2 linked regions of the Aquibium oceanicum genome follow. Each later gene encodes a partner of the first gene's protein in a complex. Links are inferred from orthologs where the notes say so. Each region holds a gene or a part of one and is shown on either strand. Other genes may lie near its edges. The genes, in order: uvrB and BSQ44_RS12095.

Region 1 (14,697 bases):
ACGACGGATACGGTCGGAGACTGGATGATGACCGGGCTCTACGGCGACGAGCGCGCATCGCGCGCCGCCGATAGGGCGAACTACGGCGACTTCCCGCGGCGCGTTCTGCTCATCTGGGGACGCGAGGATACGGTGACGCCGCTCGCAGAGGGTCGCGAGATCGCCGGCCTGTTCAGGGATGCCCGGCTGGAGGTGCTGGACGACGTCAACCACCTGCCGCAGATCGAGAAGCCGGACGAGGTGGTGCAACTGGTCACCGATTTCCTCGGGGGCTCCCCGCGTCCGAAGCCGACGAAGGCAAAGCCGATCGTATCCTCGCTACCGCTGCGCGGTTCCGTGGCGGATTCCCGATAAGTCAGGTGCTTGCGCCACTTCCGCGAAGCGGTCCGCAGAGTTCGGCGACCGTCGCGCGGAGCCTGTCGAGGCCGCCAGGACGCCATCCGAGCGCCGTGAGCTTTGCGGTGTCCATGACGTTGAGCGCCGCGGCATCCGCCCGCTCGGGCAGCGAAGACGCGATGCCGGTAACGTCCCCCACCATGGACAGCAGGTCGTGCCGGTCGAGCAGGAGGTCCGAGACGTTGAAGAGCGTTCCGCAGACATCTTCCGGCGGCGCCTCGAGGACGAGCCGCACGGCGGCGGCGACGTCCGCTCCGTACACTTCAGTGGCGACGCGCGGCGGAATGGGCGACCCGGCAGCGAAGTCGCGGAAGAGCGCCGACCATTTGTGTTCGCGCCCGGGCCCGGCGGGTCCGTAGACCCCCGTGACGCGCAGGCTGGTGCCGCAGAAGCGCTTGGGCTCGGAGAGGTCTCGGAGCGCCAACTCGCCGCCGAGCTTCACCTCGCCGTAGAGCGTGTCCGGGTGTGGGTCCATATCCTCGACCAGCGCAGCGCCCGGCGCCTGCCGGCCGTAGACGGCTCGACTCGACAGGAAGACGCAGCGGTTGACGCCGGCACCTTTTGCGGCGGCAAACAGCGCCAGCGTGCCGTCGAGATTGCGGCGGCGGAAACCTTCCGGATCGTCCCCCTCCCCGCCCCGGAACCGAGCGGCGAGATGGTGGAAGCCGGCGTGGACGAAGGCGTCGACGCCGTCGAAGAGGCCAGGGTCCGGCTCGGGACGGTCGAGCGAGCCCTTGGCGAACTCCACGGGACGGCTGAAGAAACCGGCCGGTGGCGGCGTCCGGCCCATGACGCGCACGGCATGACCTGTCTCCAGCAGCGCCTCCACGAGGAAGCGCCCGACGAAGCCGGTGCCTCCGGACACGAGCGTGCGCCGCAGCGGCCGGCTCATTCGGCGCTGCCCGGTTTCGGGAGGCTCGACAGGTCGGGGATCGCCTCGCCTCGATGGTAGGCCTGCCATAACTCGATCAGCGGACGCAGCCGCACGGCCTTTGCGTGCTCCACCTCCCAGGGTTTTTCGTACTGGAAATGGATCACCCGCACCGAGCCCCAATCCCAGAGGTCGGGCAGGTTAAGCCACACGTACTGGAGCATGTTGTCGAAGACCGGCAGGCCATGCCAGTCCGGGAAGAAGTGCTGGAGGAAGGTCTGGTCCGTGCGTCGCCAGAATGCGTCGGGAGCGTCGAGACTGGCGAGCATCTCGGAAAAGGTCGCGCGCGACGGTTTCGCGACGAAGACGCCGGAGTTCAAGCGGTGGAAGTCGGCCAGGCTCTCGTAGACGTTCGGCGCGGCGGAGAACTCGGGATAGGCGAAGAGCCGGTCGATGTTGCGCACGACGATGGCGTCGGCGTCGATGAAGACGATCTTCTCGTATTCCTCCATCTCCCACAGCCGCAGTTTGACGAAATTGTCGAGCGGCGTGTGAAAATCCGGTTTCCGACCCTTGGTGAACGGCGCGTCGGCATGCAGCCGCCGGCGCTGGTGGCGCTCGTTGAAGGCGTCGGAAGTCGGAAGGAGGCCGGCGGGAACGAGCCGCGCGCCGAGGCCGGCCAGCGGCGCCAGCGCTTCGCGATCGACGCCGCCCGTGTGCATGACCACGATGTCCGCCGCCGTTCCGCTCAGCCTCAGCGACCGCACGAGCGCGAGCGCGCCGGTGGCGTAGTCGGCATTGGTGACGAGCGTCGCGAAGGCGTGGCGGCTGTTGGACATGTCGATCTCTCGGGCAGCGGCGACGTTAGCAGCGACCGACGGTCACGGCGATGACGCCGAAGGCGGTCTGCGACGCTTGGCCACAATTCCTCCCGCCTTCGAACCCATTCCCGTCGCCATCGGGGCGTAGCACGCATTCGGTCGAAGGATTCGGGAGACCTGTCGTGCTGAAATCGGCTCTGGTGGCAATGACGGTGATGGGGTGCGATTGCGACGCGCGGGTATGCGTCCCGCTCGACGCACCCCCGGATCGATTCGCTTCGGTGGAAGACTGCGAATCGGCGCTCGTGGCGCTGATACAGTTCGGTAGCGAGATCTATCCGCTGCTCAGGGCCGAATGCAAAGAGCACCGGACCGGCGTCGGGGCAACTCGTCGCCGAAGCCGCCGAGTCACCCCTTGTTACGGTAGAATCCGCTCCGTCGTCCCCGCGCGGCACGCTGGTCGGCCAGGGGATCGAGTATGCCGGACAGGCGGGAAGCTATCTCTTCTACAGGACGGGCGACGGGTTCGTGGCCGTTCGCGGCGGACTCGGCTGGGCGTACGACAAGGCATCCCGGTCGGCGAGCGGCGCGGCGTCCTGGATTGCCGACAGCCTTCCGGTGGCGTTCCCCTTCTGACGCACATCGCGGTGGATCATCGGAAACGCATTGCATGCAGGGCACGCCGATTGCATATGATGACATTCCGATGGCGGCTCCGGCCGTACATAGCGGCAGACTGGTCCGGCGGCTTTGGCACCCGGACCTCGGACGAGGGAGACTTCCGCAAGTGCGGCAACCGGAATTCCTCCGGCGTACACTTGCAGCGCCGAGAACGCTGCAATTCCACCTGATCGCGTTTGCCGCGATCCTGGTGCTGCCGCTGTTCGTGATCGCGGTGACGGTCCTGCTTTGGTTCTCCAGCTCGGAACTCGCCTCCAACGAGGCGCGGCTGCAGAGGATGGCCTTCGACGTCTCCGCGTCGGTCGACAGGGACGTGACCAGCTGGATCACGGTGCTGGAGACGCTGGGAACCTCCGAACTCCTGCAGGAGGGACGCCTGGAGGCGTTTCACGCCCGCGCCCGGGCGGCGCTTCGCAACAGCGACGTCCATGTCATCCTGCTGGACGACGACTACGACCAGGTCCTCAACACGCGCGTTCCCTTCGGAACGCCGCTTCCGAAGACGGCCGATATCCGCAGTGCCGAGATCGTCGCCAAGTCGCGCAAGTCCTACGTGTCGGACGCCTTCGTCGGCCGTGTGTCCGGCGAGAGGGTCGTCAACGTCGAGATCCCGGTCATGCGGGACGACGAGCTTCGCTACATCCTGGTAATCACCTTTAACGTTGCCCGGATCGGCGAGATCATCGCGCAGGAGCAGCTTGGCACGGACTGGAACGTCATCGTCTCCGACCGCAGCGGCGGGGTGATCGCTCAGGATCCGCCGGCAGCACTCTCGGCCGAGCCGCCCTCCGTCAACGAGAACGGCGGTCAGGGCGGCGGTGTCGTCAGGCAGACAGGCGATTCGGACGAGTGGGTCGAAGGCTATCGCTGGTCGCAGGTGACGGGTTGGCGGACCTCCGTGCGTGTACCCCGCGCCACGCTCGACGCGCCCTTCTGGAGAAGCTTCTACGGCCTGGCGCTGCTGGCGCTGCTGGCCGCCCTGGTAACGGTCGGCCTCGCCACCTTCCTGGCGCGGCGGATGTCGCGTTCGATGTCCAAGCTGCGAATCGCCGCCGGAGACCTGGCCGCCGGGCGCGCGATCGAGGCTGCGCGCCAGCCGATCGCGGAGGCGAACGTCGTGCTGGACGCGATCCGCAAGGCCGCGAACGTGATCAGCGAGCGGACCCACGCCTTGCAGGCGAGCGAGGAACAGTCCCGCGATCAGGTGGAGCAGATCAAGATGCTCATGGGCGAACTCGCCCACCGCAACAAGAACGTCATGGCCGTCCTCCAGGCGATCGCGCGGCAGATTAGCCGGCGCAGCAACTCGCTGGAGGAGTTCCAGACCAGCTTCGACAGCCGCATTGGCGCGCTCGTACGCTCCAACGACCTCCTGTTCGGATCGGCGGGCGCGAAGGGGCAGCTGCGGGAACTGGTTCGGCGGCAGCTTGCGCCCTTCATCGAGGGAGAGCCGGACCGCATCGAGACGCTCGGGCCCGACCTGGCGCTGCGGTCGGAAGCCGTCCAGAGCCTGGGGCTGGCCTTCCACGAGCTGGCGACGAACGCCACCAAGTATGGTGCGCTGAGCAACTCCACCGGCAAGGTGGTCGTCTCCTGGAAGCGGGAGGGCACGGACGGCATCGACCTCACCTGGCGCGAGCAGGGCGGTCCTCCCGTCACCGAACCTACCGGGTCGGGGTTCGGCAAGGTCGTGATCGAACGCCTTACCGGGGCGAACCTGAATGGGGAGGTGGAATACCTGTTCCACCCTGAGGGCGTGGTCTGGCGGCTGACCGCGCCGGCAGTCGTCTCCACCGTGGCGGAGGATCTCGCTGCGAGACGGCCGGCGGCCGCTGTTGGCGCCTAGGCGGGCCCCGGCAGCGGCGCGTCGCCTGCCATGGACTTCAGCACGCGGTAGAATGTCGAGGTGAAGAGTTCGCCCGGGTCGTACTGCCGCTTGGTGTTCAGGAACAGCGGAAGTTCCGGATAGCTCGCCAGGAGCTGCTTCGCCGTGTAGTGCGGCTGGTACGGCAGGAAGAACCGACCCCGGTGCAGCAAGGTGAGATCGACGAGGGCGCGGGTCAGCTTGCGCATGCTCGCATTCCCCGCCTCGTCGGTGCCCTGGTTGATGTAGAGCACCAGCGAGAAGGCCGGCTCGACGGCGTAGGGCAGCGCGATGTCCTCGGCATCGACGACGCGGATCGAGGCATTGAGCACCGGCAGGTCCTGATCGCGCAGCAGCGCGCGGGCGGCATCGATGAAGGGGAGATATTCGCTGCGCGGCACGAAGTACTCGTGCAGGATGTCGGTCTCGCCGGCGAGGTCGTTGAACAGGTAGGGCACTGAATCGTGCATGGGATCGTTGCGCGAGACCAGGCATGCCTCGCCCTCGCCCATCGCCTGGGTGCGCGGGACCGTGCAGGATTCGAATTCCGGCTCGAGGTTCTTCTCGGCGAACCATTTCAGCCGCTGGAAGAAGCCGCCCTGCTTGGCGAGGTTCATGATGACGCGCTTGACCGCGACGGCGCCCGGTTCCGCCAGCGGCGGCATGTCGGCCGGAACCGCCTCGGACGTCTGGTCGTAGCGGTAGACGATCATGTCGTCGAGGAAGTTGCCCGGCGCGGTGGAGAGGTGCCCGTAGAACAGCGACGGCCCGTCCTCGGCGCCGATCTCGTTCGCGAAGACCTCGGGGAATTCCGCCGAGCGGATGATGGACCGGGAGGTGCGGTAGATCGCATTGGGCACGATCTCGAGCGTCGCCGAGAGGATGACGCCGAACAGGCCGTAGCCGCCGACCACGTGCCGGAAGAGATCCGAACTCTCCTCGCGTGAAACGGTCACGACGCTGCCGTCGGCGAGCATCACGCGCATGGAACGGATGCTGCCCGCGATCGACCCGGCGCGGTGGTCCATGCCGTGCGCGTTCACGGAAATCGAACCGCCGACGGAGAAGATGTCGGTGGACTGCATCGCCTTCACAGCGAAGCGCGGATGGATCACGTTCTGGATCTCGTGCCAGGTGGCGCCGGGCTGGACCGTGACCGTGTGCGCCTTCTCGTCGAGTTCGATGCGGTCAAAACCCATCATGTCGAGGACGAGCGCGTGGTCGTCGAAGGCGTGGCCACCCATGGAGTGGCGCACCGCGGCCATGGAGACCTTGAGACCGTTCTCGCGCGCGAAGGCGAGCGCCCGCGCGACGTGGTCTTCCTCCGTGACGCCGACCACGCCGTACACGGGGGTACGCGACAGGGCGCTGGCGTCGTTCAAGGCGCCACCCCTGGAAAGCCAAGGCAGCTCGGGATCGTGCGGCGGCAGGCCGCGGGGCGGCGGACTGGCGAGGCCCATGCCGTCGGCATCCGCGATGCGTCCGGCGTCCTTGGGACCCGAGGGGTCCCGCGCCAGCCGCGCCAGCGTCGATCCCGCCCAGCCAATGCCGCCGACCGCCAGCGCTCCGCCGAGGAGCAGGCGCCGCGAGATGCGGAAGCGTTTCCCGTCCTGCGCCATCGTCCCCCTCCGGCCAGCCGATCCTACGAATCTTGCGGCAGAGTGTAGCCGACCGGCTGCGCGACGGAAACTCGACCGGCCGGCCGGGAGGTGGAAAGGGTGAACGAGTCGGAAAGGCTCCGCCGGTGCCGCGAAGCGACACCGGCGCGGCCAGCGACCATAGGGGTGGGGTTGAGCGCTGGCCGCGCACCACGCGACCCGAAAGCTCTCGCTCGCCAGACCACGTGGATACCGGGAACCGATTCGCCGGTGGGGGCGATTTGCTCGATCCGCACCGTACAGTGGCCGATTTCCACAGGCGGCGCGATTACGTGATTACGGAATGACGTGGCGTCATTTTGCGATTGCCGCCGCCCACCGGAAACGGAGGGCTTCTCCCTGAAAAATTTCCGCCGCAGAATGCGGCCGATGAGGGAACTTCTCCTGCTGCGCCACGCCAAATCCGCCTGGGGCGACCCCGGTCTTGCCGATTTCGACCGTCCGCTGGCCAATCGCGGAAAGAAGGCGGCGCCGATGGTGGGAAGGCTGCTGGACGAGCGCGGCTGGCTTCCCGACTTCGCCATCGTCTCGCCGGCGAAGCGGACGCGACAGACCTGGAAATGCGTCGCGGGTGAACTGGCCGCGATTCCTCCCGTGCGATTCGCGGAGGATCTCTACGAGGCGACCGCCGAGACGATCCTGTCGGCCGTGAAGGAGACGCCTCCGGAGGTGGGTCGGCTGCTGGTCGTCGGGCACAATCCGGGGCTGGAAGACATGGCGGCGATGCTGGCGGGAGAGACCTCGGATGCGCAGGCGCTGGCGCGGATGCGGGAAAAGTTTCCGACCTCGGCGCTGGCGCGGATTACGGTCGAAGGCGGCTGGCCAGAGCTTGCGGCCGGCAGCGGCCTGCTCACTGCGTTCGTCGTGCCGAGGGAGATCGCCGGCTGAGACCGGCGCGCTCCTGACACCCTCCTGTCAGCAGGCGGTGCGGCATCGCGGCCCGCGGCGAACGCGCCCTTTCCATTCGCGCCGACACTCTCCATATTCGGGCCATGGCCCGATCTCCCGAGAAGAAGCGTCCGCTGCGCGCGGACAACGACCAGCGTGACCGCGCGGCGTCCGGCGCGCCGAAGCGGCGCAGCCCGCTCACCGACTTCATGGACGCCTCCGAGCCGCTGCATCCGGGCGGTTTCGAGGAGGCGCCGCAGCCGGAACTGACCGGCACGCCGTACTCCGGCTCCGTGTCGGACTGGGCGCGCGAGATGGAGCGCGCGGCGGAAGCCGAGACACGCGCCGCCGAGACTCGCGAGATTCGCTCCAAGGCCGGCAAGCACCGGGTGCAGGTCGCCATCGACGCCGAGAAGGAAGCCGCCCGCAAGCCGGCCAAGAAGATCCCCGAACGCTCCTCCGCCCCGACCAAGACGGCACGCGGCACCTCGATGGGCGGCGCGGCGACGGCGAAGGAACGGGCCGCCGCCGGCCTGAACCCCGTGGCCGGCATGGACATCTCGCTGGAGGACGCCGGCTCGCTGTCGAATGCCGGGGTCACCGCAACGGTCGCGGCGCTTTCGGCGCTCATCGAGAGCGGCAACCCGCTGCACAAGAACGGGCAGCTCTGGACGCCGCACCGGCCTGCGCGGCCGGACAAATCCGAGGGCGGCATCTCGATCGAGATGAAGTCCGACTACCAGCCGGCCGGCGACCAGCCGACGGCGATCAAGGATCTGGTCGAGGGCGTGAACGCGGCGGATCGCACGCAGGTGCTGCTCGGCGTCACCGGCTCGGGCAAGACCTTCACCATGGCCAAGGTGATTGAGGCGACGCAGCGCCCTGCCCTCATCCTGGCGCCGAACAAGACGCTGGCGGCGCAGCTCTACGGCGAGTTCAAGCAATTCTTCCCCGACAATGCGGTGGAATATTTCGTCTCCTACTACGACTACTACCAGCCCGAAGCCTACGTTCCGCGCACCGACACCTTCATCGAGAAGGAATCCTCGATCAACGAGCAGATCGACCGCATGCGCCACTCGGCGACGCGCTCGCTGCTGGAGCGCGACGACGTCATCATCGTGGCGTCGGTGTCGTGCATCTACGGTATCGGCTCGGTCGAGACCTACACGGCCATGACCTTTCAGATGCAGGTCGGTGACCGGCTCGACCAGCGCCAGCTGCTCGCCGACCTCGTCGCCCAGCAGTACAAGCGGCAGGACATCAACTTCGTGCGCGGCTCGTTCCGTGTGCGCGGCGACACGATCGAGATCTTTCCCGCCCACCTGGAAGATCGCGCCTGGCGCATATCGCTGTTCGGCGACGAGATCGACGCGATCACCGAATTCGATCCGCTGACCGGCCACAAGACCAGCGAGCTGAAGAGCGTCAAGATCTACGCCAACTCGCACTACGTGACGCCTCGACCGACATTGAATCAGGCCATCAAGTCGATCAAGTCGGAGCTGCAGCATCGCCTGCAGGAGCTTGAAAAGGCTGGGCGTCTGCTGGAGGCGCAGCGGCTGGAACAGCGCACCCGCTTCGACCTGGAGATGCTGGAGGCGACCGGCTCCTGCGCCGGCATCGAGAACTATTCACGCTATCTCACCGGCCGCCAGCCCGGCGAGCCGCCGCCGACGCTGTTCGAATACATCCCCGACAACGCGCTGGTGTTCATCGACGAAAGCCACGTGACCGTGCCGCAGATCGGCGGCATGTACCGCGGCGACTTCCGCCGCAAGGCGACCCTGGCGGAATACGGCTTCCGCCTGCCCTCCTGCATGGACAACCGGCCACTGCGCTTCGAGGAGTGGGACGCCATGCGCCCGCTCACCGTGGCCGTGTCGGCCACGCCGGGCGGCTGGGAGATGGACCAGTCGGGCGGCGTCTTCGCCGAACAGGTGATCCGCCCGACCGGCTTGATCGACCCGCCGGTCGAGGTGCGGCCTGCCAAGAGCCAGGTCGACGACGTGCTGGGCGAGATCCGCGAGACGACGGCCAAGGGCTACCGCACGCTGTGCACCGTACTGACCAAGCGCATGGCCGAGGACCTGACCGAGTACCTGCACGAGCAGGGCATCCGCGTGCGCTACATGCACTCCGACATCGACACGCTGGAGCGCATCGAAATTCTCCGCGATCTGAGGCTCGGGGCGTTCGACTGCCTCGTCGGCATCAACCTGCTGCGCGAGGGGCTGGACATTCCCGAATGCGGATTCGTAGCCATCCTCGACGCCGACAAGGAAGGTTTCCTGCGTTCCGAAACCTCGCTGATCCAGACCATCGGCCGCGCGGCGCGCAACGTCGACGGCAAGGTCATCCTCTATGCCGACCAGATCACCGGCTCGATGGAACGCGCGATGGCCGAGACCCAGCGGCGCCGCGAGAAGCAGCTCGAGTACAATGCCGCGCACGGCATCACGCCCGAAAGCGTGAAGAGCCGCATCGCCGATATCCTCGACTCGGTCTACGAGAAGGACCACGTGCGCGCCGACATCTCCGGCTTCACCAAGGGCGGCAAGGACAACCTCGTCGGCAACAATCTCAAGGCGCATCTCGATCATCTCGAGAAGGCCATGCGCGACGCGGCCGCGGACCTCGATTTCGAGAAAGCGGCGCGCCTGCGCGACGAGATCAAGCGGCTGCGCGAGACCGAGCTCGCGGTGATGGACGACCCGCTGGCACGCGACGCCGGCGTAGAGAACACGCAGAAGAGCCGCAAGGAGAAGGCGAAGGGCAAGCCGGCCGGCAAGGGCGGCAGCCTGTTTGCCAAGCCCGACCTCGACCAGATGGGCACGTCCGGCGACCACGCGACGCCGGCCGGGGCCGTCGATCGCTCGCTGTTCAGAAAACAGTCGCACCGTGAGGCGCACGGTTCGGATTTCGGCACGCCCGGCGAAGGCAAGTCGTTGTTCCGTAAGAACACCCTCGACGAGATGACGGTGCGCCGCACGGAAAAGCCGGTGGAGGGAGTCAAGCCCGATCCTTCGAGGCTCCGGCCGCCGGCCGGAGCACCTCAGGATGAGGGCGGTGGGAAGCGCGAGACGGACGACCCGCGACCGGTGGTGCGCGGGAAGGTCGGTGCAGGATCCTACGAGGATGCGGCGGACGAGAAGCGGCAGAAACGCCGGCCGGGGAAGACGGGACGGCCGGGGCGGTAGGAGCTGTCGAATCGGCGATCCTCCGCGAGTATCGCGAGGTTCGACACGGCGTCGGAGGCGCAGCATCAGGCGCACAGTCTGTCAATGCCGCGCGAATGGCATTCCCGCTGCGTCGCACATAAGTAAGCGGTTGCGTCCACTTTTCAGGCATGTCCCCATGAAGAAAATCGGCTTCCTCTCGTTCGGCCACTGGTCGCCCTCCCCCCAGTCCGGCACCCGCTCCGCGGCCGACGCGCTGCTCCAGACGATCGACCTGGCCGTCGCTGCCGAGGAACTCGGCGCCGACGGCGCGTATGTTCGCGTCCATCATTTCGCGCGCCAGCTCGCCTCGCCCTTCCCGCTGCTCGCCGCGATGGGCGCCCGCACGAAACGCATCGAACTCGGCACGGCCGTCATCGACATGCGCTACGAGAACCCGCTCTACATGGTCGAGGATGCCGGCGCGGCGGACCTGATATCGGGTGGTCGCCTGCAGCTCGGCATCAGCCGCGGTTCGCCCGAACAGGTGATCGATGGCTGGCGCTACTTCGGCTACCAGCCGGCCGAAGGCGAAAGCGACGCCGACATGGCGCGCCGCCACACCGAAGTCTTCCTCGACATGCTGCATGGCAAGGGCTTCGCAGAGCCGAACCCCCGGCCGATGTTCCCCAACCCGCCCGGCTTGCTCCGCCTGGAACCGCTCTCCGAGGGCTTGCGCGAACGGATCTGGTGGGGTGCGGCCAGCGACGCCACGGCGCGATGGGCAGGCACGCTCGGTATGAACCTGCAGTCCTCAACGCTGAAGTTCGACGAAAGCGGCAAGCCGTTCCACGTCCAGCAGGCCGAGCAGATCCGCGCCTACCGCGCGGCCTGGGCGGAGGCCGGCCACGCCCGCGAGCCCCGCGTCTCGGTCAGCCGCTCGATTTTCGCGCTGGTCGACGACAGGGACCGCGCCTATTTCGGCAACAACGATTCCAGCGACCAGTTCGGCTACATCGAACCACAGAAGCGGGCGGTTTTCGGTCGCGGCTATGCCGCCGAGCCGGACGTCCTGATCGATGAACTGAAGACTGATGAAGCAATATCCGAGGCCGACACGCTGCTTCTTACCGTCCCGAACCAGCTCGGCTTCGACTATAACGCACACGTCATAGAGGCTATCCTCAAACACGTCGCCCCGGGCCTCGGCTGGCGCTGATCTGCGCACATGGCTGATTAGCGGGCTTATGGAGTGGGAGGGCCTTATCCCGCCTCTTCTACATTGATCCGCCGGTACACCGCCTCCAGGAACGAATAGGCCGCGAACGCGATCAGCCCCAGTCCGGTGGCGGCGAGGAGCCAAGCGCCGCCGGGGAGGCTCTGGATGTATTGCAGGGCCTCCTCCGAACCGGGTGTTTCGTTCTGGCCGTTGCCGCGCCAGGCGGCGAGCGCCAGCATGAAACCGGCAACGCCGAAGACGATGCCGCGGGCGACCAGGCCGGTCTTGGCGATGGGGTGGATGATGCGCATCCTGTCCGGCCCCGCCGCGAAATGGGGGGCGTAGCGTTCCTTCAGAGCCTTGTAGAAATGCGCGCAGGCGACGCCGATCAGCACGGTGCCGATGATAGTGGCGGCCCAGCGCGAGCCGACGAATCCCGCGAGCGTCTCGGCGAAGCCGCCTCCCCCGCCGCCCGAGGAGCCGGCGCCGCGCGCTGCCGAGAAGGTGTAGAGCGCCAGCGTCGCGTAGGTGAAGGCCGCTGCCACGAGACCGCCGCGTACGGCGAGACCCTTTGCGCCGGTGCCGTGATCGTCGGTGTCGAAGATCGCCTGTATGAGCCGCCACAGGGCGTAGGAGACGAGGCCGAGGGTGAGCACCCAGGTGAGAATACTGCCTGCAGTGCTGCCCATCAGGGTCTGGAGCGCGCCTTCCGTGCCCATCGCCCGGCCGGAACCGACGGCCGCGAGCGCCGCGAAGAAACCGATGACGAGGTAGATCAGTCCGCGCGCGGCATAGCCGAGGCGCGCGAGCGGACGGAACCAGTCCTTCGCGGTGGAAACGGCGGAACCGGACGCTGCGGACGTAAATGGCATGGGGAACCCTCCGATCGGGGACAATGCGCCGGCGAAGGAGCGGTTCCACCAGGCGGGTCGCCATTGCCGGGTACGCTTTCGTCGGTCGGTGCATGCCGCTATGGTCCGGCCGCCCCTTCCGGAGTCCGCCCGTGACGCACGCCCTTGCCACCCTCGTCCTGACGATCCTCCTGCTCCCGCTCGTCTTCGGCGGCTCGTTCGCCGCGGCGGCCGAATGGCAGGCGGTGGAACAGGAGAAGACCTATGCGATTTCCGGCGCCAGCGGGCCGGCGCTCTATGCCTCGATCGGCGAGCGGGGACCCGTCGTCGGCGGCGGCAGGCGTACCATCGCCTACACCACCTTCGACCTCAAATGGTCGCGCGACTACCGCCCGCAGCCGGACGGCTCCTGCACGCTGGTTTCGGCCAAGCCCTGGCTGACGATCATCTACAACCTGCCGAAACCCTCGCAGAAGCTGCCTGAGCCGGCGGCAACGAACTGGAAGACCTTCATCGACGGCATGCGCCGGCACGAGAAAGTGCATGGCGAGCACATGAAGGAGATGGTGGATCAGATCATCGCCACGACGGTCGGCGTGAACGTCACCGACGATCCGAAGTGCCAGAAGGTCAGGCAGGCGATCCAGAAGCCGCTGTCGGAAGCCTCGCAGGAACAGCGCGCCAGGAGCCGCGAGTTCGACCGCGTCGAGATGAGCCAGGGCGCCAACGTGCACCAGCTGATCCTGGGGCTGGTTAACGGCGGCTGACCGGCGGCCGGCCGGCGCAGGCGGAACCTGCCCGCCGCTGCACCGTTCGCCCGCAGGGCGAGGAGCGTGTTGAAGCATGGCCTATCGATTCAAGCAGGGCGACAAGACGGTGCAGAAGGGCGTGCGGCGCATCGCCCGCCGCGAGCTTGAGAAGGCGGTGGCCGACATTGACGACAGCTCGATGGGCGTATCCGAGACCGTCCACCAGCTGCGCAAGCGTTGCAAGAAGCTGCGCGGTCTGGTCCGCCTCGTTCGACCTGGCTTCTCCGGTTACGCCGAGGAGAACGCCGCCTTCCGCGAAGCCGCCCGTACCCTCTCGGACGTCCGCGACGCCAAGGTGACGACGAGGACCTACGACGCGCTGATGAAGGCCTTCACGGGAGAGGTCGATCGCACCGCCATGGCGCCGGTTCGAGCCGCCCTGACCGCGCGCCTCAAGGATGCGCGGGACGACCACGCGCTCGGGGCCCGTCTCGACCTCTTCCGCCAGAACATGATCGCCGCGCAGCAGCGGGCGCGGGACTGGACAATCGACGACAAGGGGTTCGAGGCACTGGGATCCGGTCTGGCAAAGACGTTCCGCCGGGCGCGGGAGGCTATGGAAGAGGCGCGGGGCGACCCCACGCCGCAAAAGATGCACGAATGGCGCAAGCGCGTGAAGTATCACTGGTACCATGCGCGCCTGCTGCAACCGGCCTTTTGCGAGACGATGGCGGCGCACAGGAAGGCCGCGAAGCGACTGGAGTGCCTGCTTGGCGATCACCACGATCTGGCGGTGTTCGTCGAAACGCTCGAAACCTACGAGATCAGCGACGGCGAGAGGCGTGGTACCGTCCTCGCGCTCGCAGCGCGCCGCCAGAGAGCCATCGAAGCAGATGCGTTTCCGCTGGGAGCGCGCCTCTTTGCCGAAAGTGCCGACGAACTCGTCACTCGGTGGGGCCGCTGGTGGAACATATGGCGCGATGAAGCGCGAATGGCGGGCGCGAGCTAACCGACCGACGGATATGTCAGCGGCTACAGCCTGACGCTTCCGCTCCCGAACGGAATCCGGAGCAGTTACTCACCTTCGAACAGGAAGCGCGAGACCGGTCAGGTCTCCAGACCGGCGCTCACCAGATTGAGCGGCTGACGCGTTCCGCGTCGCCAGGCGGACATGATGCGCTGTTCGACGGCTTCACGGCGGCTGCCCTCCTGAGCGGCGATTCCCAGTTCGTCGCATACGGCATCGACGAACGGGCGAATGGCCTCCTTGTTCTTGCGCGGGGAGCTTCGGGTCGGCGGGCTTGCGCCCTCATATGTGATCATCATCCTCGGGCCTCCTCATGTGGCGGTTGACGTGCCGTTTCGGCATCTTAACTCCGCCATCTCCTGAATGTGCGCTTCCGCTGGGGAAAGTACACTCCCCATTCTATCACGGTTGAAGGCGGCGCGTAATAGAGCGCGATTCCGGGAATTCAGACGCGGTACTGGCGGCGGCAGTCGTTTGCGGAACGACGCTCCGGCGCGACTGTTCCGTATCCCGC
Region 2 (14,363 bases), 1.3 Mb from region 1 along the record:
CATGCTTGCGTGAACGTGCAGCCCGCTGCCGGCCTGGTCCGAAAAAGGCTTCGACAGGAACGTCGCCTCCATCCCATGCCTGCGCGCCACGGCCTGGACGATGCGCCCCAGCAGGCAGGCGTCGTCGGCGGCGCGCACGGGATCGTCGCGATGTTCGAGGTTCACCTCGAACTGGCCAGCGCCGTATTCGCTGATGATGGTGGAGGAGGGGACGTTCTGGCGCCGGCACGTATCCTCGATGTCGGTGAGGATCGGCTGGTACTCGTCGAGCTTGGCGAGCGACAGTACCTTGCCGGCAGATTCACGCGCGCCGGTCGCGGGCGAGCTGGGAGGGAGCGGCGCGCCGTCTTCGCCGCGCTCCCTGTCGATCAGGTAGAACTCCAGTTCGGCCGCCACCACGGGCTTCAGGCCCGCCTCGCGGACGATCCCCACCGTGCGTTCGAGCACCGTGCGCGGGTCGTACCAGAAGGGTTCGCCGGTGGCTGCGTGAACCGGCCGGCCCATGACCTGCGCGAGGCCCTCGTTCCACGGGACAGGGACCAGCGTTCCGGCAACCGGTAGAACGTTGGCATCGGGATCGCCGTCCGAAAAGCCGTACCCCATCGGGTCGGCCGTGTTGCCCTGCACGTCGACCAGCGACATCGCCGCGCAGACCGGCGAGCCCTGGTCGAAGAGCTTCGCCATGTGGGCGCGCGGCAGGCGCTTGCCGTAGGCGTTGCCGCAGAGGTCGAAGAGAACGACGTCGCAATGCGTCGTGCCAGGATTCTCCGCGAGGAATGTCTGGAGTTCGTCCCGATCGCCCATGTCGCCCTTCCCGCTGCCCGGATGTAAGCCTAGCGGTGAATTGGGGATTGGTCACCTTGGCACGTCGCATCTCGTTCAACGAAGGTTCAAAAATCCGCACTGGTCGAAACCGGTCCGCCGTAGGATCATCACGCCGAGAGGGAGACGAACATGGAAGAACATCGCGGGGCATGCCTGTGCGGAGCGGTGCGGTTCACGACGCGCGGCGCGCTGCGCGGCGTCGTCTATTGCCACTGCTCGCAGTGCCGCAAGCAGTCGGGCCATTACTACGCTGCGACGGACGTCGCCGATGAAAGTCTGACGGTCGAAGGAGCCGACAGCATCACCTGGTACAGGGCTTCGGATATTGCGCAGCGCGGCTTCTGCAAACATTGCGGTTCGGCGCTTTTCTGGAAACAGGACCGGTCAGGGAAGACCTCCGTGATGGCGGGCGCTTTCGAGGCGCCGACCGGACTGAAGGCCGAAGCGCACATCTTTGTGGCCGATAAGGGCGACTACTATTCGATCGACGACGGCCTGCCGCAGTCGGCGTCATCGCCGGGCGTCGTCGTCGCGGACAGTTGAACAGGTTCTTGCGGTTCGTTCCCGCTGAGTGAACGCTCAGTCTTCCGCTGCGAGGCTCCACGCCAGCGAGCGATGTGCCTATCTTGCGGCCAAGGAGATACCATCCATGGCCACGCTTCCCTCGCTCTTCATCTCGCACGGCGGTCCCAACATCGTCATCGACGACATCGCCGCCCGCCACTTCCTGGAAGGCATCCCGGCGCTCATCGAGCGACCGAAGGCGATCGTCATCATGTCGGCCCATTTCGAGACCGGCGGCGTCTCGGTGGTGACCGATCCGCACCCGGATATGATCTATGATTTCGGCGGCTTCGCGCCGGAACTCTACCGTATGGTCTATCCGGCGCCGGGCGAGCCGAAGCTTGCCGAGCGCGTCTTCTCTATGCTCGAGGAGGCGGGGCTGGCGCCGTCGCGCTGCGAGCGGCGCGGCTACGACCACGGGACATGGACGCCGCTGAAGCTGGCCTTCCCGGAAGCCGACATCCCGGTCGTGCAGATCTCGATCGATCCCGACCGCGACGCGCGCTGGCACTATGCCGTTGGCCGTGCCCTCGCGCCGCTGCGCGAGGAGGGCATCCTGCTGATCGGCTCGGGCCACATCACGCACAATTTGCGCGCCGTCATCAGCGTCATGCGCACCGGCCGGCCGATCGACCCGCAGATCGGGGAGCGTTTCAACGCCTTTACCGACTGGTTCGCGGAAAGATTCGCCGAGGGCGACATCGAGGCGCTGTTCGACTGGCGGCGCAGGGCGCCGTTCCCGGCCGACAATCACCCGACCGACGAACATCTGATGCCGATCTTCTTCGCGCTGGGCGCGGCCGGCGATCGCGCGAATGCCGAACGCGTTCACGCCTCGCGCGAATATGGCTTCTTCGCCTACGATTCCTACCTGTTCCAGTGAGGCGCGCGACGGCGGGCACGCCGCGGATACCGGCGCACCGCCGCGTGCCTTCTTTCATGCGCGCGTTCCTTGCTTATATTCGGCGCCTCGAAGGACCGCCGGATGAACGACATGCAAGCCGAACTCGACCTGATGAAACGCGCCGGGCTTCCGGAAGACCTGAGGTTCCTGGTCCAAAAATATCCGCGCGAGAACTGGGCAGCCCACCACAACATCGGCGGCATGGCCGGCATGTGGCTGCAGCGGCACGGCATGTTCCGCGAACTCGGCGGCATGCTGACCGGCGGCATCGCCGACTACCGCGAGGGCAGGACAAACGCGAATGAGTTCGCTCAGTGGTTCGCGCCGCGGCTCAACTTCTTTCTCGGCAATCTCGACGGCCACCACAACGTCGAGGACCAGCACTATTTCCCCGCTTTCGCGCGCGCCGAGACCAGGCTGAAGCGCGGCTTCGACATCCTGGATGCCGACCATCACATGATCCACGAGGCGCTGGAGATGAACGCCGAGACAGCGAACGGCTTCCTGCGGGCGCTGAAGGAGAACGAGGACAAGCGGCGCTTCGCGGCCGATGCCTATGCCGACGCCAACCAGCGGCTGGTCGCCATGCTGACGCGCCACCTCGACGACGAGGAGGACCTGATCATTCCGCTGATTCTGGATCGGGGCGACGCGGCTCTGGTGCCGCACTGAGCCTGCGCCGCCGGTTGGCCACCATCAGCAGACGCGCGGCGACGAGGCCCGCGACCGCCAGCCCCAGTGCGATGAACAGCCGCTCGTGCCGCTCGAAGGCTTCGCCCAGGAATTCTTCGGCACCCAGCCCGACGAAATAGCCGAGCCCGCCGAAGAGCGCCGCCCAGGAGGCGGCCGAGAGCGCGTTGAGCACCAGGAAGCGTCCGACCGGGATCGACGACAGGCCGGCCGCCACCCCGCCGACGAGGCGGAAGCCGTAGATGTAGCGGTTCGACAGGACGAAGAGGTTCGGATGGCGCTCGATCCAGGACATGGCCCGCCCGAAGGCCGGCGTTCCGCGCAGGCGCCGCAGGCGCGGGTGATCGCTGAAGCGCCGCCCGGCGATGAAGAAGATGACGTCGCCGATGAAGGCGCCCACCGCCGCCGCCGCGAAGGCCGCCCAGGGGGCGAACACGTTCTGGTGCGCGAAGAAGCCGGCCAGGATCGCCGCGGTCTCGCCCTCGGCCACGCTGCCCAGGAAGACGGCGAGCAGCCCGTAGCGCTCGACCAGCATATGGATGATGTCGCTCATGCCGGAGTACGCGTCCCCGCGCCGGGCGCAGGCGCCGGTGATCCACCGGTCTTGCTCACGGTGGACCCGCCGAACCATGAGCCGGTCGATCTGTGCGCGCGGAGGTGGACAGCGGCTGCGTTCAGCTTTTCCCCTGCCTTTCCATGAACCTGATCCGGTTCCCGAACGGGTCGATCACGGTGCACTCGAGCCCCCAGTCCTGGCGCTCGAGGCCCGGGCGGTTGTACTTGTAGTCCTTGGCGAGCAGCCCCTTCTGGAAGGCCTCCACGCCGCTCATATAGACCACCATGTTTCCGCCCGGGCTGGCGTCGCCCGCGTGTTCCGAGAGGTGCAGCGTCAGCCCGCCCAACGAGACCTGCGTGTAGAGCGGAAAGTTCTCGCCGAAGCGATGCTCCCAGTCGACGGAGAAGCCGAGGAAGCCGAGATAGAACTCGTGCGCCTTGGCGACGTCGAAGATGCGCACGATGGGAATGGCCTGTTCGAAGGCGAAAGGCGCACGCGCGCCGTTGTCTCCCGCCCCGTCGATCCTGGCCGACAGCACGTTCCAGCTCGGCAGGCCGAACTGTCTCGCCACGATCTCGAGCGCGGCTGAATGGGGGATTTCCTGTCCGCGCTCGGCGAGCGCCGCACGAAGCGACTTCGCCATCGCCTTGGCATCTGAATGGGCGAGCATTGATTTTCCGATCCTTCGCTGGCGGCGGAAAAAAGAACCGGTGCCCGCCTTGCCGATGTCCTCCGCCGTTTTCGAATGAATCGGGAAAGGATCGTCCTTCGGCGCATTCGCAATTCCCCTTGCCGGGGTGCGGGCTGCGGGCTGCGCCAGCCGCTGCGGGGACAATAGGCGCGCGCCCGCCGGCGCGTCAATCGCCGGTTCGCCTGGAACAAAACGGCACCCCTTGCTGGCCTTTCGCCCCCGAATCACTACATTCCGGGGCATGTCCGATTTCCCCGACATGCCGTTCTTCGACGAGGACGATGGTCCGCCCCGCCCGGCCGCGGCACCCGCCGGTCCCTCCGGCATCGCCGCGCGTGCCATGGCGGGCCGCCGGCAACAGGCGCCGGACTATCTTTCGGGCCTCAACCCCGAGCAGCGGCTTGCGGTGGAGACCACCGAAGGTCCCGTGCTGGTGCTGGCCGGCGCCGGCACTGGCAAGACGCGGGTGCTGACGACCCGCATCGCCCACATCCTCGCCACCGGCCGCGCCTGGCCGAGCCAGATCCTCGCCGTCACCTTCACAAACAAGGCCGCGCGCGAGATGAAGCAGCGGATCGGCGTGCTGGTCGGCTCGGCGGTCGAGGGCATGCCCTGGCTCGGCACCTTCCACTTGATCGGGGTCAAGATCCTGCGCCGTCATGCCGAGCTCGCCGGGCTGCGCTCCGATTTCACCATCCTCGACACCGACGACGTCATCCGCCTGATCAAGCAGCTGATCCAGGCCGAGGGACTGGACGACAAGCGCTGGCCGGCGCGCCAGTTCGCCCAGATGATCGACGGCTGGAAGAACAAGGGTTTCGCGCCGAAGGACATCCCCGAAGGCGACGCGCGCGCCTTCGCCAACGGCAAGGGCCGCGAGCTCTACACGGCCTACCAGGAGCGGCTGAAGACGCTCAACGCCTGCGACTTCGGCGACCTCCTCCTCCACCCCATCCGCATCCTGCGCGACCACCGCGACGTGCTGGAGGAGTATCACCGCCGGTTCAAATACATCCTGGTCGACGAGTACCAGGACACCAACACCGCGCAGTACATGTGGCTGAGGCTCTTGGCGCAGCGGCCGAAAGCCGGGCGGCCGATCTCCCCATCAGGGGGGGAGATCGATCAGACCCCGGCCTCCTCGCGAACCGAAGGTTCGCAAGGCCGACCGGCTGCCGTGCTCGATGGGGCGCCCTCGCGAAGCGGCGACAGGGTGAGCGCAAGCAAACCGCAGCAGATAAATATTTGCTGCGTCGGCGACGACGACCAGTCGATCTACGGCTGGCGCGGCGCGGAAGTCGACAACATCCTGCGCTTCGACAAGGATTTTCCGGGCGCGACCGTCATCCGGCTCGAGCGCAACTACCGCTCCACCGCGCACATCCTGGGTGCGGCCTCCCACCTCATCGCCCACAACGAAGGCCGGCTCGGCAAGACGCTGTTCACCGACCATCCCGACCCCGAGGACGCCAAGGTGATGGTGCATGCCGCCTGGGACTCCGAGGAGGAGGCCCGCGCGGTCGGCGAGGCGATCGAGCAGCACCAGCGCCAGGGCCTGCATCTCAATGACATGGCGATCCTGGTGCGCGCCTCCTTCCAGATGCGCGAGTTCGAGGACCGCTTCGTCACGCTCGGCTTGAACTACCGCGTCATCGGCGGCCCGCGCTTCTACGAGCGGCAGGAAATCCGCGACGCCATGGCCTATTTCCGGGTGGTGGCGCAGGGCGCCGACGACCTCGCCTTCGAGCGCATCGTCAACGTGCCCAAGCGCGGCCTGGGCGAAGCCGCCATCCGCCAGATCCACGACGCCGCCCGCGCGCTGCGCGTGCCCATGCTGGAAGCCGCGCGAAAGCTCGCCGAGAGCGACGAGATGAAGCCCAAGCCGCGCGCGGCGCTCCGCGAGATCGCGGCCAATTTCGCCCGCTGGCGCGACGCGCTGGACAACACCCCGCACACCGAACTCGCCGAGACCATTCTCGAAGAGAGCGGCTACACCGACATGTGGAAGAACGACAAGTCGGCCGAGGCACCGGGGCGGCTCGAAAACCTCAAGGAGCTCATCCGCTCCATGGAGGAATACGAGAGCCTGCGCTCCTTCCTCGAACACGTCGCGCTCGTCATGGACGCCGAGCAGGACGAGACCATGGACGCCGTCTCCATCATGACGCTGCATTCGGCCAAGGGGCTGGAGTTCGAGACCGTGTTCCTGCCCGGCTGGGAGGAAGGCCTCTTCCCCCACCAGCGCGCGCTCGACGAGGGCGGACGTTCGGGGCTGGAGGAGGAGCGGCGGCTGGCCTATGTGGGGCTCACCCGCGCCAAGAAGAACCTGCACATCTGGTTCGTCTCCAACCGCCGCATCCACGGCCTGTGGCAATCCACCATCCCCTCACGCTTCCTCGACGAACTGCCGGAGGCCCATGTCGAGGTCGCCGAAGCGGGCAATTCCTACGGCGGCTATGGTTCAGGCTATGGCGGCTCCTTCGGCGGCGGCTCCTTCGCGGGCGGACGCGGCGGCGCGGGCCGGCAAAACCCCTACGGCGCCTCGCGGTTCGACAATCTGGGCTCAAGCGGCAACCAGTCGGCGGGCGGCGCGCGCACCGGCTCAGCGGACGGCGGCGCCTTCTCCAACACCTACTCCACCCCCGGCTGGGCCCGCGCCCAGAAGAACCGCACCGAAGCCACCGACCGCAACTGGGGCACCCGCTCCGGCCACGCGGTGGAGCGCATCGGCTACGGCGAACCGGACTCCGGCTTCGGCGCCGGAGCCGGCTCGGTGAAGAGCCGTGTCATCGAAGGCGAACTAGTGGCGAAAAGCGTCTCCGACACCCTCTCGGCCTTCCAGGTCGGCGATCGGGTCTTTCACATGAAGTTCGGCAACGGGAATGTCGCGGCGGTGGAGGGCAACAAGCTGACGATCGACTTCGACAAGGCCGGGCAGAAAAGGGTGCTGGACGGGTTTGTGAAGGGGGTGTGAGGGTTTAGCAGTGAGAGTTTTTCCATCGTATCTTTTCATCCGGATGATGTTTGACTTCCGCGTGCCATCTTCGATATTTGCGCCCAACCGCTAAACGGAGCCGCAAGATTGAAAGACCGCGCGTTCAGAGGCGACATTCAAGCGCTTAGGGCGTTTGCCGTTGTCGTGGTACTCTTGTTTCACGTTGACGCAGGCTGGATGGCGGGCGGTTATCTCGGCGTCGACATTTTCTTCGTCATTTCCGGCTACTTGATAAGCGGAATAATCCTCAGAGATGTCGCAGGCGGTCGTACCGCATTGTGGCAGTTCTATCTTCGTCGGATCAGGCGCCTCTTGCCTGCTTCTGTTGTGACGATTGCCGCGACCCTCGTTGTGGGAGGAGTATTACTCTCGACAGACGACCTTGCCGCCGCAGCGCGATCGGGTTTAGCGGCCGCATTCTCGGCATCGAATATCGTGTTCTGGCTGGAGGCTGGATATTTCGACGAAGCTGCCGACACGAAGCCGTTTCTTCATACGTGGTCGCTTGGCGTAGAAGAGCAATTCTATCTGCTCTGGCCAGCCGCGCTTCTGGTTTTTTCGCGGCTTGGCCGGAAGGCGACAATCTGGTTCGTCGTCACTTCCGGTCTCATCTCTCTCGTGGCCGCCGAAGCTTTGCTGTCGAACCACCCCGAAGCTGTTTTCTTCCTGGTACCCTTTAGGATTTTTGAGTTTGCCGCTGGCGCCCTTCTCACGTTCGTCAATCCAGCGGCGGCGAGCAGGACAGGCCTGCTTGCATTTCTTGCCGGCGTCGCCGTGATGCTCGCGTCCTGTGTGCTCCTCGAAGCGACATTCCCGATGCCCGGGCTCGTTTCGCTGATTCCGGTCGCTGGAGCGGTACTTTGCATCTACTTCGGAAAATCAGCGCCGGCTCTTGCAATGTCGCGACCCGTAATCTTCATCGGCGACATCTCCTACTCCTTATACCTCGTGCATTGGCCTATCGTGGTCTTCTACAAGTACCGCATCGAGCCCGAACTTGGGCCCCGCGACCAAGTGCTGCTTCTGGCAGCCGCAGTCGCCGCAGGCATCGCGCTCAATATTTTCGTGGAGCGCCCCATGCGAAGCGACCTGTTTTGGAAGCGATCCGGCTATCGCGTTGCAGGCGGCTTGGCTGCGGTTGTAATCGTTTCTGCAGCGGCAACACATGCATGGTGGTCGGGTGGTTGGCAGTGGCGCATTCCCGCGGAAGTTCGTGAGGCCTCGACGAGCGTCGCCCACTATAAAAGCGAGCGCAGCGCGTACCTCCTGAAGATCCGAGACAAGAACAAGCGCTCATCTGCAGATGGTGACATCCTCTTGATCGGCGACAGCCACGGGCAGGATCTCGACATCGCCTTGCATGCTTCTGGCTATGAAGTACGGCGGCTATTCATGCCCTACGACTGCCAACCGGCGGTCGGCGAAAGACCAATCGAAGTCGGTCTTGCATCCTCGATGGTAACTAGCGCCGAAGAGGCCGAGGTCTGTCGAAAAAGGTTCGATTTACTCCTGAAGGACAAGCGGCTCAGGAATGCTAGGGCTGTTATTCTTGCCCCGCGATGGAAGCAGTGGTCCGTAGACCGGCTCGGAGCGACCATTGCCGCATTGCGCAAGACGACGGCGGCGCCGATTTTTGTCTTCGGCGCGACGTGGGAGTACGCCCCGAAAATCCCGATCATTCTTCAGCGTTATGGCAGGGTCGATGGCATCGATGAGTTCGCTGCAAAGTTCGAAAAGACGTTGCCACCGACCCTCAATCGGCAGCTCGAAAGAGCCTCGGAAACTCTAAATTTTCACTTCGTCGACAAGATGCGTGTTGCATGCCAACCTCGCTGCCCGGTATTCGTGCCTGGAACTTCTGAGTTGACGGTATGGGACTACGGCCACTGGACCGTCGCGGGCGCGAGTTATTTTGGCCGGCTATTGCTGGAGGCGGAGCCAGAACTCAAATATATTCTTCGTGCCCGAGATTAAGCGGTTTGCAGCGCGAGCTCGTTTAACTGGCCCCAAAGCGAAGTGGCTACATGACGATCTCGGATGCTCCAATCCGTAGTCGTTCTCGGTTCAGCTATGACCGCCGCTTCCGACTCGGATCGCTCGGGCGTCTCCTCCACCGCGCGCAGGCTCATCATATCGTCGGTCGTTGGTCATCCTTACATTGCTCTTGTTATCGCAAACGTGTGCCTCACCTCGAAGCCGCTCAATTGCCAACGCCGTCATCTCTGTCTGCCACAGAGCAAACCTGTCAGTCGTAGTTTCCTGCAGGCAGTCATCGTAGTGCTTGCGTGGTAGATGATCGCGCGGATTGCGTAAAATTGAACGTGCAGCGCTGCCGAGCGACTTCCGGGATAACCTCGCCGATCGCCGAAAAGAGACCGGCAGGTTCATCGGACGCCACCAGTTCGACGCACCTGAGGCCGCCCGCCATCAGTTCGACGAGGAAATCCGCCGAACCAGGACGCAGTAGGCAGCCTGAGGCGCTTCGCCTAAGGCGCTGGGCGAGATCGCGTCGCGAACTTTCAGATTCGCTTTCTGAGCTTTGGATGTCTGTCTTGTGCATGCCTCCCGAACGCGGTTCCGCTTTCGAGAGACATGTCCTAGAGCACATCCGCCAATCGATGAATCGATTGTGATGTGACTTGTAGCTTGGCTGCTGATTCTACGTCCACCTCGATGGAGGTGGATGATGGCGAGGGCACTGGGTGAGAATTTGCGGTCGCGTGTCTTGAAGGTCGCGGACGAAGGGGTGTCGGCGCGCCAGGCGGTGGCACGGTTCGGTGTGGGCGTTTCGAGCGCGATCCGCTGGATCGGCAGAGCCCGGCTGGGCGAGACCGCACCCAGACCGCAGGGGCGGCGGCGCGGCTCGCGGCTCGACGGTCATGCCGACTTCATCGTCGGGATGATCGAGGAGCCAAAGGATGTCACGGCAGAGCACTTCCGGGGATCGATGAATCGATTGTGATGTGACGCGGGTCCTTGCTGCTGACTCAACGTTCACCTCGATGGAGGTGTTCGATGGCGAGGGCATTGGGTGAGGATTTGCGGTCTCGTGTCTCTAAGGCGGTGGCCGAGGGGACATCGGCGCGCCAGGCGTCGGCTCGGTTCGGGGTGGGTGGATGGAGCGCGATCCGCTGGATCGGCAGAGCACGGCTGGGCGAGACCGCACCAAGACCGCAGGGGCGGCGGCGCGGCTCGCGGCTCGACGGCCATGCCGACTTCATCGTCGGGATGATCGAGGAGCACAAAGATGTCACGCTAAAGCACGTCGCCTCTAACCTGATTCAGGATTCCCAATCAGGCGCTGGCGTGATTCATTGAGGTTTGATGGAGAGCCGCGATGAGCAAGCCGCATCCGATGGCGTTGCGTGAGCGTGTCGCGGGTTATGTCGATGAGGGTCATGGTCACCGGGAGGCGGCGCAACATTTCCTTGTGCCGCCCCGCTTCGTGAACGATCTCATAAAGCTGCGGCGGGAAACCGGTTCGCTGAAGCCGCGCCGGCAGGGGCACGCGCCGGGCTCGGGCAAGCTGGCGCCTCACGTCGGCTTTGTGCGCAGGCGCATGGCTCAGGCCCGGGAACTGACGCTGGACGAGCTCTGCGTCGAACTGGAGGCGCGTGGCTGCGTCGTGCACCGATCGAGCGTCGGTCGACTTCTGCACCGCATCGGCCTCAGCAAAAAAAAAGCTCTGCGCGCCACCGAGCAACTGCGGCCTGAGGTCCGGGCTGCGCGGGAACTCTGGACGACGGGCCGAAAGCCGTTCTTCGCCAGAGCCTTGACCCGCCTCGTCTTCATCGACGAGACCTCGACCAACACCAAGCTGACCAAGCGCACCGGCTGGTCGCCGAAGGGCGAGCGCTATGTGACGCACGCTCCCTTCGGGCACTGGCGTACGCAGAGCTTCGTCGCCAGCCTGCGCAGTCACGGCCTCGTCGCGCCCTGGATCGTCGAGGGCGCGATGAAAGCAGAGATTTTCGAACGCTACGTCGAGACGCAACTGGCGCCGGAACTGGGCCGGGGCGACGTGGTGATCCTCGACAATGTCGGCTTCCACAAGAGCGGTCGTGCCGCAGACCTGGTGCGCCAGCGCGGCGCATGGATGTTGTTCCTGCCGCCCTACTCCCCCGATCTGAATCCCATCGAAATGGCGCTCTCCAAGCTCAAGGCCCTACTGCGCAAGAAGGCCGCACGAACCTTCGACGCCGTCGCGACGGCCATAGGCGACATCTGTGATCTCCTCGATCCGCAGCAATGCCGAGACTTCTTCAGTGCAGCCGGATATGAGGTCGATTAGATGCGACGTGCTTTGGACCAGATGGTCGAGCGGCTCCTGGCGGAGCGGGCCATGCGCGTCGGTCGCAGCAGCACGTTGAACGACTGGCTGCGCGGGCACGGCTGGACGTTCAAAAAAAGTCCGCACATGCACTGGAGCAGGAGCGTCCCGACGTCCTGAAGCGCCGGCAGGCCTGGTTCGACGGCCAACTCGATCTCGATCCGGCGAAGTTGGTCTTCATCCCCTCTCGGCGTCGCTTCGCTTGCCTGCCGGGCAATGGATGAGACCGGCCTGTCGACCAAGATGGCGCGCCTGCGCGGACGAGCGCCGTGCGGCGAGCGATGCCGGGCCGGCGTGCCGCAAGGCCACTGGAGAACCACCACCTTCACAGGCGCGCTCAGGCTGACCGGCATGACCGCGCCCTTCGTCTACGACGGCGCCATGAACGGGGCCGTGCTCCTCGCCTATGTCGATCAGGTGTTGGTCCCGACCCTGAAGCCGGGCGATGCCGTCGTGATGGACAACCTGCCGGCGCACAAGTTCGCTGCCGTGCGCGAGGCGATCGAGAAGGCCGGTGCGACATTGACGTTCCTGCCGCCGTACTCTCCCGTCTTCAACCCCATCGAGAACGCCTTCGCCAAGCTGAAGGCACTCCTGCGCAAGGCCGCCAAGCGAACGGTCCCGGCCTGTGGAACACCGTCGGAGATATCATCGACCAGTTCACGCCCGCCGAATGCGCCAACTACTTCAGGGCCGCAGGATATGAACTAGAATAAACCGGACGCGCTTTAGCTCGCCAGCGCCTCGACGGGCGGGCAGGAGCAGACGAGGTTGCGGTCGCCGGCGACGTTGTCGATGCGCGAGACCGGGGGCCAGTACTTTGCCGACGCCATGTCGCCCATCGGGAAGGTCGCCCGTTCGCGCGAATACGGGTGCGGCCAGTCGGCGGCGAGCGCTTCGGCGGCCGTGTGCGGTGCGTTGACCAGCGGATTGTCGTCCTTCGGAAACTTGCCCTGCGCCACCAAGCCGGCTTCCTCGGCGATCGCGATCATCGCGTCGCAGAAGCGGTCGATCTCGGTGAGCGGCTCGGACTCGGTCGGCTCGATCATCAGCGTGCCGGCGACCGGCCAGGACATGGTCGGCGCATGGAAGCCGTAGTCGATCAGCCGCTTGGCCACGTCCTCGACGCTCACGCCCGCCGTCTCCTTGAGGACGCGCGTGTCGATGATGCATTCATGCGCCACGCGGCCATTGCGGCCCGAATAGAGCACTGGGAACCGATCCTTCAGCCGTTCGGCGATGTAGTTTGCCGACAGGATCGCCGTCTCGGTGGCGTGCTTCAGGCCGGCCGCGCCCATCATGCGGATGTACATCCAGGTGATCGGCAGGATGGAGGCGCTTCCATAGGGCGCGCCCGACACGGCGTGGCTCGACCCCCATTCGGCGTGGCCCGGCAGGTAGTCGGCCAGATGCGTCTTGACGCCGATCGGCCCCACGCCGGGACCGCCTCCGCCATGCGGGATGCAGAAGGTCTTGTGCAGGTTCATGTGGCAGACGTCCGCGCCGATGTCGCCCGGCCGCGCGAGGCCGACCATTGCGTTCAAGTTGGCGCCGTCGAGATAGACCTGACCGCCGTGCGCGTGAATGAGCGCGCAGATGTCCTTCACGCCTTCCTCGAACACGCCGTGGGTGGAGGGGTAGGTGATCATCAGCGCGGCCAGCGCGTCGGCGTGCTGCTTCGCCTTGGCCTCGAGATCGGCAACGTCGATGTTGCCTTCGGCGGTGCACTTGACCACCACGACGCGCAGTCCGGCCATGGTGGCGCTTGCCGGATTGGTGCCGTGGGCGGAGGAGGGGATGAGGCAGACGTCGCGCGTTTTGTTCCCGTTTGCCTCGTGGAAGCGTCGAATGGCGAGCAGGCCCGCATACTCGCCCTGGCTGCCCGCATTCGGCTGCAGCGAGACCGCGTCGAAGCCTGTGATTTCGGCCAGCCACCGTTCGAGGTCGTCGGTCATCTGCCGGTAGCCGGCGGTGTGCTCGGCCGGCGCGAAGGGATGCATGCCGCCGACGCTGCCCCAGGAGACTGGCATCATCTCGGCCGCGGCATTGAGCTTCATGGTGCAGGAGCCGAGCGGGATCATGGCGCGGTCGAGCGCGAGGTCCTTGTCGGCCAGCCTCCGCAGGAAGCGCATCATCTCGGTTTCCGAGCGGCTCTCGTGGAAGACCGGCTGGGACAGGAATCCTTTCAGCGGACGCGAGGAGGGCAGGGCGGACGGGGCTTCTGCCGGTGCGGTTGCGCCGAACAGCGTGCAGAGCGCGGCGAGGTCGTCCTCGGTCGAGGTCTCGTCGAAGGTGACGCCGATGCGATCCGCGTCGACGACGCGCAGGAGCTGTCCATCGCGGCGCGCCGCCTCGGCCAGTTCCGCGGCCTTTCCCTTGGTCTTCACCACGACGGTGTCGAAGAACGCATCGCCGGCGGTGCCGTGGCCTTCGGCGCGGACGGCGGCCGAAAGGCGGCAGGCGAGCGCGTGCACATGCCGCGCCACCGCCTGAAGTCCTTCGGGGCCGTGCCAGATCGCGTAGGCGGCGGCCATGTTGGCGAGCAGCGCCTGCGCAGTGCAGATGTTGGAGGTCGCCTTATCGCGGCGGATGTGCTGTTCGCGCGTCTGGAGCGCCAGCCGGTAGCCGGGGCGGCCGTGGCGGTCCACCGACTGGCCGATAAGGCGGCCGGGCATCAGGCGGGTCAGCGGCTCCGACACGGCGAGATAGGCTGCATGCGGACCGCCGAAGCCCATCGGCACGCCATATCGCTGCATGGAGCCGGCGGCGATGTCGGCGCCGATCGCGGCCGGCGCCTCGACGAGTGCC

The links.
Region 2: the proteins of uvrB (region 1) and BSQ44_RS12095 are in contact, whole or in part, in a crystal structure (PDB 7EGT), measured with the Thermus thermophilus proteins. The link is inferred for Aquibium oceanicum from one-to-one orthologs. Residues at the interface, in WP_096411307.1 of Thermus thermophilus: Glu23, Leu25, Arg26, Asp27, Gly28, Glu29, Arg30, Phe31, Arg55, Glu326, Asp327, Phe328, Glu379, Ser382, Gln383, His398, Gly400, Arg401; in WP_096412145.1 of Thermus thermophilus: His654, Arg656, Phe657, Gln666, Asp668, Glu669, Lys680, Arg681, Leu682, Ser683, Lys685, Tyr686, Ala687.

What each region holds. Positions count from the first base shown.
Region 1 is NZ_CP018171.1:3,725,438-3,740,134, forward strand. The notes cover bases 6,970-10,579. They hold uvrB (excinuclease ABC subunit UvrB), read left to right. Parts: upstream 6,970-7,283; coding sequence 7,284-10,379; downstream 10,380-10,579. Other genes in these bases: BSQ44_RS18240 (SixA phosphatase family protein), read left to right, coding at 6,970-7,179; BSQ44_RS18250 (LLM class flavin-dependent oxidoreductase), read left to right, coding at 10,537-10,579. Outside these bases: BSQ44_RS18215 (alpha/beta fold hydrolase), read left to right, coding at 1-354; BSQ44_RS18220 (NAD-dependent epimerase/dehydratase family protein), read right to left, coding at 356-1,276; BSQ44_RS18225 (glycosyltransferase), read right to left, coding at 1,285-2,106; BSQ44_RS18230 (sensor histidine kinase), read left to right, coding at 2,876-4,615; BSQ44_RS18235 (FAD-binding oxidoreductase), read right to left, coding at 4,612-6,252; more of BSQ44_RS18240, read left to right, coding at 6,661-6,969; more of BSQ44_RS18250, read left to right, coding at 10,580-11,556; BSQ44_RS18255 (DUF1206 domain-containing protein), read right to left, coding at 11,601-12,428; BSQ44_RS18260 (DUF922 domain-containing Zn-dependent protease), read left to right, coding at 12,521-13,174; BSQ44_RS18265 (CHAD domain-containing protein), read left to right, coding at 13,251-14,165; BSQ44_RS18270 (hypothetical protein), read right to left, coding at 14,264-14,482. UniProt on the Escherichia coli protein: The UvrABC repair system catalyzes the recognition and processing of DNA lesions. A damage recognition complex composed of 2 UvrA and 2 UvrB subunits scans DNA for abnormalities.
Region 2 is NZ_CP018171.1:2,444,871-2,459,233, forward strand. What follows is about bases 4,129-7,404. They hold BSQ44_RS12095 (ATP-dependent helicase), read left to right. Parts: upstream 4,129-4,471; coding sequence 4,472-7,204; downstream 7,205-7,404. Other genes in these bases: BSQ44_RS12090 (glyoxalase superfamily protein), read right to left, coding at 4,129-4,209; BSQ44_RS12100 (acyltransferase family protein), read left to right, coding at 7,313-7,404. In the rest of the region: BSQ44_RS12065 (glutamine synthetase family protein), read right to left, coding at 1-804; BSQ44_RS12070 (GFA family protein), read left to right, coding at 955-1,368; BSQ44_RS12075 (DODA-type extradiol aromatic ring-opening family dioxygenase), read left to right, coding at 1,475-2,272; BSQ44_RS12080 (hemerythrin domain-containing protein), read left to right, coding at 2,375-2,965; BSQ44_RS12085 (DedA family protein), read right to left, coding at 2,916-3,536; more of BSQ44_RS12090, read right to left, coding at 3,658-4,128; more of BSQ44_RS12100, read left to right, coding at 7,405-9,199; BSQ44_RS12120 (IS630 family transposase), read left to right, coding at 10,563-11,516; gcvP (aminomethyl-transferring glycine dehydrogenase), read right to left, coding at 12,284-14,363. UniProt on the Escherichia coli protein: A helicase with DNA-dependent ATPase activity. Unwinds DNA duplexes with 3'-5' polarity. Translocates on single-stranded DNA with 3'-5' polarity. Initiates unwinding more efficiently from a nicked substrate than double-stranded DNA.